Regions from separate parts of the Streptomyces sp. NPDC015345 genome, predicted to be linked through region 2. Evidence: riboswitches for the same ligand, from Rfam matches in the RefSeq annotation. Region 2 holds a riboswitch; the other holds the start of a gene.
The links. Region 2 has a riboswitch for S-adenosylmethionine ahead of ACF062_RS02000 (aminotransferase class V-fold PLP-dependent enzyme). Riboswitches for the same ligand answer to the same signal wherever they lie in the genome.

Region 1 (4,203 bases), on a different contig from region 2:
GTAGAGCATGTGGTGGACGAACCACAGGACCGAGTTGGCGATGCCGTTGTACGCGGCGGCGTGCACGCCCTCCCGGGAGCCCGCGTCGACGTCGAGCATCCGCACGCCCGGCTCGCCGACGCCGCGCCGCACCGCCTCCCGGTCGCCCTCGGAGAGCGCCGCGCACACCCACAGGGCGGCGGGATCCTCGGAGGAGTCGCCGATGGCGCTCAGGCCGGAGACGAGGCCGCCGCCGCCGCGCTTGGCGGTCAGTTCACCGTCCTCTCCCACTGTGTACGAGACGGGGCCGCGGTTGGACGCGACGAGTACCTGCGCTGCTGCTGACTGAGCCGGATCGGACACCATGTGGCAAAACGTAGCCCGTCCAGGCGGCGGGCAAACGTACGGTTCCCGGCCTCACGCCACGCGTCGGTGCGCGTACTCGGCGATGCCGGTCATGGGCGGCCGTTCCTCGGTGTCCACGGCGTGGGTGCGCGGCACGAAGCCCTGCCCGCCCTCCTCGTCCCGTTCGAACTGCGTCAGCTCGGGCCGTACGAGATGTCCGCGCGCGAGGCGTACCTGCGCCGTCCGGTAGATCGCCGCCGCCATCCGGCCGAGCGCCTGCCCGTCCTGGTGGCGGTGCTTGCGCACCCCGACGTCGACCTGCGCCAGCGCGTCCAGGCCCACCGTGTGCAGCGCGTCCACGAGCAGCCCCAGCTCCACGCCGTATCCGACGGGGAACGGCAGCCGCTCCAGGAGGGACCTGCGGGCCGCGTACTCACCGCCGAGCGGCTGCACGAAACCGGCCAGCTGCGGCCAGTGCATGTTCAGCAGCGGCCGCGCCATCAGCTCCGTCACCCGGCCGCCCTGACCGGCGGCCTCGCCGAGCGGCCGGTCGTACATGGCCTTCACGAACGCCACGTCCGGGTCGGTCAGCAGCGGGCCGACTATCCCCGAGACGAAGTCGGCGGAGAACTCCCTGAGGTCCGCGTCGACGAACGCCAAGATGTCGCCGCCCGTCACCAGCAGCGAGCGCCACAGCACCTCGCCCTTGCCGGGGAGCGGCGCGACACGCGGCAGGATCTCGTCCCGGTGGACGACCTTGGCACCGGCCTCCCGGGCCACCTCTGCCGTGCGGTCCGAGGAGCCGGAGTCGATCACCACCAGCTCGTCGACGAGCGGGGCGCGCTCCATCAGCGCGCGGCGGATCTCGGTGACGATCGCGCCGACCGTCTCCTGTTCGTCGAGGGCGGGCAGCACGACGCTCACCGTCACGCCGGACGCGCGCTTGGCGGCGACGAGCCGGTCCAAGGGGCGGTCGGCGACCGACCAGGAACGCCTGTTCAGCCAGCGCTCGACCTCTTCCAGCACGGTCAGGGTCCTCCCGTATGTGATCCATCTCGCGGTTCGGACGACTATCTCAAGGGTCCAGGGCTTCGGTTACAGTCTTGAACAACGCCGGTGACCATCGCATGTCGGGGTCACCGTCACGTGATCGGCAACGATCCACAACTGAAACCCACAATCGAATACCGCTCATCCAGAGGGGCAGAGGGATACGGCCCGTTGAAGCCCCGGCAACCCTCCAGCCGGTCTCGTGTGCGATCAGAAGTGATCAGCGCCGCGAGGCTCCCGGCTAGGGAAGGTGCCAATTCCGTCTCGCGGCGAGATGCGCCGCGGGGAAGATGAGGAGAAAGGGCCTCGCCTCCATGGCTGTGCAGACTGTCGCCACCGAAACCCCCGCCCCGACCGTTGACCTCGGTCCCGCCTCGGGTCTCTCCTGCCGCGAGTGCGGAACGCGCTTCCCGCTCGGCCCGATCTTCGCCTGCGCCGAGTGTTTCGGCCCCCTCGAAGTCGCGTACGACCTGCCCCTCGGCGACCCGGAAGCCCTGCGCAAGCGGATCGAGGCCGGGCCCGCCAACATCTGGCGCTACGCCCCGCTGCTCCCCGTCCCCGCCGACGTCGCCGACAAGCCGAACCTCAACCCCGGCTGGACCAAGCTCGTCAAGGCCGACAACCTCGCGCGGGAACTCGGCGTCGAGCAGGGCAAGTTGTTCGTCAAGGACGACTCCGGCAACCCCACGCACTCCTTCAAGGACCGCGTCGTCGCGCAGGCGCTGGAGGCGGCCAGGGCCTTCGGCTTCACCACCCTGTCCTGCTCCTCCACCGGCAACCTCGCGGGCGCCGTCGGCGCCGCCGCCGCCCGCGCCGGCTTCCGCTCCTGCGTGTTCATCCCGCACGACCTGGAGCAGGGCAAGGTCGTCATGGCCGCGGTCTACGGCGGCGAGCTCGTCGGCATCGAGGGCAACTACGACGACGTGAACCGCTTCTGCTCCGAGCTGATCGGCGACCCGCTGGGCGAGGGGTGGGGCTTCGTCAACGTCAACCTCCGGCCGTACTACGGCGAGGGCTCCAAGACCCTCGCGTACGAGATCTGCGAGCAGCTCGGCTGGGAGCTGCCCGACCAGCTGGTCATCCCGATCGCCTCGGGCTCGCAGCTCACGAAGATCGACAAGGGGCTCAAGGAGCTGATCGCGCTCGGCCTCGTGGCCGACAAGCCGTACAAGATCTTCGGCGCGCAGGCGGAGGGCTGCTCGCCGGTGTCGGCGGCGTTCAAGGCCGGCCACGACGTGGTGCGCCCCCAGAAGCCGAACACCATCGCCAAGTCGCTGGCCATCGGCAACCCCGCCGACGGGCCGTACGTGCTCGACATCGCGCGGCGTACGGGCGGTGCTGTGGAGGACGTGAACGACGAGCAGGTCGTCGACGCGATCAAGCTGCTGGCGCGCACGGAGGGGATCTTCGCGGAGACCGCCGGGGGTGTGACGGTGGGCGTCACCAAGAAGCTGATCGAGGCGGGGCTCATCGACCCGGCGCTCACCACGGTGGTGCTGAACACCGGAGATGGCCTGAAGACACTGGACGCTGTCGCTGAGACTTCGCAGGCCACCGCGACGATCAAGCCCAGCCTTGAGGCGTTTCGCTCCGCGGGCTTGGCCGGTTAACCGCCGTAGGGCCTGAGCTTTCCTTTCCGGCCGCGGGGCCGTCGTGGCCGGTCGCGCAGTTCCCCGCGCCCCTTTCAGGGGCGCCCACTCCCGTATCTCGAAGGTGAACCTCATGAGCGTCAACGTCCGGATTCCCACCATTCTCCGTACCTACACCGGCGGGCAGGCCGAGGTCGCCGCCGAGGGGGCGACCCTCGGTGAGGTCATCGCCGACCTGGAGAAGAACCACACCGGCATCGCCGCCCGCGTCCTGGACGACCAGGGCAAGCTGCGCCGCTTCGTGAACGTGTACGTCAACGACGATGACGTCCGCTTCGAGCAGGGCCTGGAGACGGCCACTCCGGACGGCGCGGGCGTGTCGATCATTCCGGCGGTCGCCGGCGGGTGATCCTTTTCCGCAAGTTCCCTGCGTAATCTGAATTGCCCTCTCCCGCTCACAAACGGAGGGGGCAATTCTGCATGGTTGAGCGCGGTACAGTTGGGAAAGCTGCTTCGCCGTTTGTGCCGAGTGCATATACGAAGTCGGCCCGGGGCCGACAAGAAGTAGCCAAAGCGAACCGCCTCTTTGAGCCTTTCGTGGCATTTGACGGGCCCGACTTGCCCTGGATTCCGGCGAATTCTCCGCATATCGCCGATCGGGCGTGCCCAGAATTCTCGTCCGACTGACCTGTTGCAGACGGCAGTTGGACAGATACATTCAGCGGCGGTCGACGCGTTCCGGCGCACACCCCCATCCATGGGAGTGAGGTCTGACCCGGGTCCGCGAAGTGCGGTCCTGTGCAAGGGCCAGTAATAGGGGAGTTAGGCATGGCTCAGGGCACCGTCAAGTGGTTCAACGCGGAGAAGGGGTACGGCTTCATCGCGGTCGACGGTGGTGCGGATGTTTTCGTCCACTACAGCGCGATCCAGATGGACGGTTACCGCACCCTTGAAGAAGGTCAGCGAGTCGAGTTCGAGATCTCGCAGGGCCAGAAGGGTCCGCAGGCGGACATGGTCAAGCTCGCCGTCTAGCTCGGCGCGATCGACCACCGAAGCAAGCATCGCGAGGGGCTCGTATCCCACTGGGGTACGGGCCCCTCGTGTGCGCCCGGTCGCGCCCCGGCATGACCCGGAGATCCGGGAGAGGCGCTTGCACTCGCAGGGGTCGAGTGCTAATCATTGGGCTTAGCACTCTACGAGTGAGAGTGACAGAACTTGGGTCGGGTCGGTGAGGTCCGAG
Region 2 (4,203 bases):
TCGCCGAGGGTCTGATCCGTGTCATGCCGGGCTGGGAGATCAACCTCTGGGGTCACACGCTCGTTCTCGGCGTGTTCATCCCGCTGGTCATCTTCCCGCTGATGCTCGCGGCGATCGCGGTCTACCCGTTCATCGAGTCCTGGGTCACCGGGGACAAGCGCGAGCACCACATCCTGGACCGCCCGCGCAACGCCCCGACCCGTACGGCCTTCGGTGTCGCCTGGGTCACCGCGTACATGATCATGCTGCTCGGTGGCGGCAACGACATCTTCGCCACGCACTTCCACCTGTCGCTGAACGCGATCACCTGGTTCGTCCGGATCTTCTTCTTCGCCGGACCGGTCATCGCCTTCATCATCACCAAGCGGATCTGCCTGGGCCTCCAGCGGCGCGACAGGGACAAGGTGCTGCACGGCCGCGAGTCGGGCATCATCAAGCGCCTGCCGCACGGTGAGTTCATCGAGATCCACGAGCCGCTCGACCAGGGGCAGCTGCACACGCTCACCTCGCACGAGCAGTACAAGCCGCTCGAGATCGGCCCGACGGTCGACGAGAACGGCGTCGAGCGCAAGGTGTCCGGTTCGCAGAAGCTCCGGGCCAAGCTCTCCAAGGGCTACTACGGGGAGGACAACCAGATCCCCAAGCCCACCGCCGAGGAGTACAAGGAGATCACCAGCGGCCACGGCCACCACTGATCACCTGCGAGCTCCCTGAGCTCTGACCCACGGTCGCCACGGCGAGAGCCCCGTCCAGTGCATGGACGGGGCTCTTTGCCGTCCCGGAGGCTGGATAGGGTGGACCCACCCGACGTGTCGGGCACTTTCCTCCCCTGACAGACGAACACCAGGAGCGGCCATGAGCGCTGTGACCCCCGCAGGAGGCACTACCGCGGCGGGCCGCTCCTGGCCCGACGTACTGAACGGCCTGCTCGACGGGCGGGACCAGAGCGCCGACGACACGGCCTGGGCCATGGACCGCATCATGCGCGGCGAGGCCACCGACGCGCAGATCGCCGGATTCGTCGTGGCGCTGCGGGCCAAGGGCGAGACCGTGGAGGAGATCTCCGGTCTCGTACGGGCCATGTACGAGCACGCCAACGTGATCGAGGTGCCGGGCGAGACGGTCGACATCGTCGGCACCGGCGGTGACGGCGCCAAGACCGTGAACATCTCCACGATGTCCGCGATCGTCATCGCGGGCACCGGCGCGAAGGTCGTCAAGCACGGCAACCGCGCCGCGTCCTCGGCCAGCGGGGCGTCCGACGTGCTGGAGAAGCTCGGAGTCAACCTCCAGCTCACCCCGGAGCGGGTCGTCGAGGTCGCCCAGGAGGCGGGCATCACCTTCTGCTTCGCCGTGAAGTTCCACCCCGCGCTGCGGCACGCGGGCGCCGCGCGCAGCCAGCTGGGCATCCGGACCGTCTTCAACCTCCTCGGTCCGCTCACCAACCCGGCCAGGGTGCGCGCCCAGGCGGTCGGGGTCGCCGACGCCCGGATGGCGCCCGTCGTGGCCGGCGTCTTCGCCGAGCGCGGGAACTCCTCCCTCGTCTTCCGCGGCGACGACGGGCTCGACGAGCTGACGACCACGGCCACCTCACGGGTGTGGATCGTGCGGGACGGCCAGGTGCGCGAGGAGGCCTTCGACCCCCGCGACGTCGGGATCGACCTGGTGCCCGTCGAGGCCCTGCGGGGCGCCGACGCCTCGTACAACGCCGAGATCGCCCGGCGGCTGCTCGACGGCGAGAGCGGGCCGGTGCGCGACGCCGTGCTGCTGAACTCGGCGGCGGCGCTGGTCGCCCTCGCGCCGACCGACGCGCCTCTCGCCGAGCAGATCCGCGGGGGCATGGCGCGGGCGGCCCACTCGATCGACTCCGGGGCCGCGAGGAATGCCCTGGAGCGGTGGGTGGCGGCCAGCAACCGCTGACGCTCCCGCCCATCTCCCGCTCACCCGTGTGACGCAAGGCGCAGTCCGGATTCTGGACTGCGCCTTGCGCGTCGAAGATCGTGTGGCAGGATGCTGGACAGGTCATGAGTGACAGCGACTACGGCCCCGGCCCGCTGTCCGGCAACCCTCCGTCCGTGGCGGGGTGCCCCGGGTGAAGACCAGGCCGTACGCAGCGAGGCGTATGGCAAGCGCGGACCCCTGGACATCGGTGAATGTCACAGCCCTGGGGTCCTGGTCCTCAAGGGAGCAGTCTCGTGAGCAAGCGAATGTGTTAGGGCCTCGGCGCCCCTCTTCCGCACACCTTCCTCTCTTCATCACTGCACCGCCGTACCTCCGCGTACGCGCGTCGACGCAGTGAACTCACTTGCCTCTTACGGGAGTTCGCCATGTCCGTTGCCGCTGTCCCTGCCGTTGCCGCCGACCCGTCCGTCTGTGCCCCGCTCGCCGTCCTCGGCCGGGACGTCACCGTGCCGCTGGTCACCGGCGGCGAGGTGACGTACGCCGCGCTCGACTACGCGGCGAGCGCCCCCGCGCTCCAGCGCGTCTGGGACGACGTGGCCGCCTACGCCCCGTACTACGGCAGCGTGCACCGCGGCGCCGGGTACCTCTCGCAGCTCTCCACCGACCTCTTCGAGAACTCCCGCACGACCGTCGCCGAGTTCCTCGACTGCCGCGAGGACGACCAGGTCGTCTTCACCCGCTCCACCACCGACTCGCTGAACCTCCTCGCCGCCGCCCTGCCCGCCGGTTGCGAGGTCTTCGTCTTCGAGACCGAGCACCACGCCTCGCTCCTGCCGTGGCGGAACGCCCGCGTCACCTACCTCGACGCCCCGCGCACCCCCGGCGAGGCCGTGCGGAACCTGGAGCGCGCTCTCGCCGACCGCGACCCCTATGGGCCCGCCCTGGTCTGCGTCACCGGCGCCTCCAACGTCACCGGTGAGCTGTGGCCGGTGCGGGAGCTGGCCGCAGCCGCGCACGCCCACGGGGCCCGCATCGTCCTGGACGCCGCGCAGCTCGCCCCCCACCACCCGGTCTCCGTACAGGAGTTGGACGTCGACTGGGTCGCCTTCTCCGGGCACAAGCTGTACGCGCCCTTCGGCTCGGGCGTGCTCGCGGGCCGCTCCGACTGGCTGCGGGAGGCCGAGCCCTACCTTGCGGGCGGCGGCGCCTCGCGGAAGGTGGCGCGACGCCCCAAGGAAGCGGGCGGCGGCGTGGACGTGGAGTGGCACGACACCGCGGCCCGGCACGAGGCGGGGTCGCCGAACGTCATCGGCGTCTACTCCATCGCCGCCGCCTGCAAGGCGCTCACCGAGGCCGGGTTCGACGAGCTGGTGGCCCGTGAGCAGTACCTGATCAGGAAGGTCCGCGAAGGGCTGGCCGAGGTGCCCGCCGTACGGGTGCTCTCCCTCTTCGGTGACGACGCGCCGCGCGTGGGCGTCATCTCCTTCGTCGTGGACGGCTGGAACAGCTCGCACTTCGCCGCCGCGCTCTCCGCCGAGTACGGCATCGGCGTACGCGACGGCCTCTTCTGCGCCCACCCGCTGGTGCGCACCCTGCTCGGCGGCAAGGCCGACGAGCCCGGCGAGTGCGGCGCCCCGGAGGCCGCGCCCGGCGAGAAGTCGCTGAACGCGATCCGCGTGAGCTTCGGCGCGGGCACCCCCGACGAGCACGTCGAGCGTTTCGTGCGCGCCGTCAAGGAGCTGGTGGCGGACGGCGCGCGGTGGAACTACCGCACCGAGGACGGCCGTTGCGTGCCGGACACCAGCGCCGCCGCCTGACCGGCCGGCAGCCGTGACCCCAGCAGGATCATCCGCAGGGCCCGCTCGGTCGCGTCGGTGAGGAACTCGCCGCCCCGGCCGAGCGCCTCGGTCAGCGAGACCGGGGCGGGCAGGATCGCGCTGTAGGCGTCCACGCCCAGCGCGCGCACCGAGTGCGCGCCGACGCCGATCGTGCCCGCGAGGACCAGGACCGGGCGCCCGGACCGCTTGGCGCGGCGGGCCACCTCGGCGGGGATCTTCCCGTGCCGCGTCTGGCCGTCCAGGGCCCCCTCGGCGGTGACGACCAGGTCGGCGCGGGCCAGGCGGGCGTCCAGGTCGAGCCGGCCGAGCAGCACGTCGAAGCGGGGCAGGAGCCGGGCGCCGAGCGCGGCGAGGCCGGCGCCGAGGCCGCCCGACGCGCCGGTGCCGGGCCCGCCGGAGAGGTCGGCGGTGACGCGCAGGTCGCGCGTGAGGACGTACGCCCAGTGCTCCAGGGCCGCCGCCA

Region 1: another riboswitch for S-adenosylmethionine. It lies ahead of thrC (threonine synthase); the one in region 2 lies ahead of ACF062_RS02000 (aminotransferase class V-fold PLP-dependent enzyme).

The regions. Positions count from the first base shown of each region.
Region 1 is NZ_JBIBTX010000008.1:170,820-175,022, forward strand. It holds gene ACF062_RS30395 (trehalose-6-phosphate synthase) at 1-345, opposite strand, end outside; gene ACF062_RS30400 (glucosyl-3-phosphoglycerate synthase) at 397-1,350, opposite strand; SAM riboswitch class I at 1,513-1,671, shown strand; gene thrC (threonine synthase) at 1,689-2,984, shown strand; gene ACF062_RS30410 (ubiquitin-like small modifier protein 1) at 3,097-3,372, shown strand; gene ACF062_RS30415 (cold-shock protein) at 3,792-3,995, shown strand.
Region 2 is NZ_JBIBTX010000001.1:422,291-426,493, reverse strand. It holds gene ACF062_RS02010 (cytochrome bc complex cytochrome b subunit) at 1-695, shown strand, start outside; gene trpD (anthranilate phosphoribosyltransferase) at 856-1,920, shown strand; SAM riboswitch class IV at 2,021-2,138, shown strand; gene ACF062_RS02000 (aminotransferase class V-fold PLP-dependent enzyme) at 2,328-3,719, shown strand; gene ACF062_RS01995 (glycerate kinase) at 3,668-4,203, opposite strand, start outside.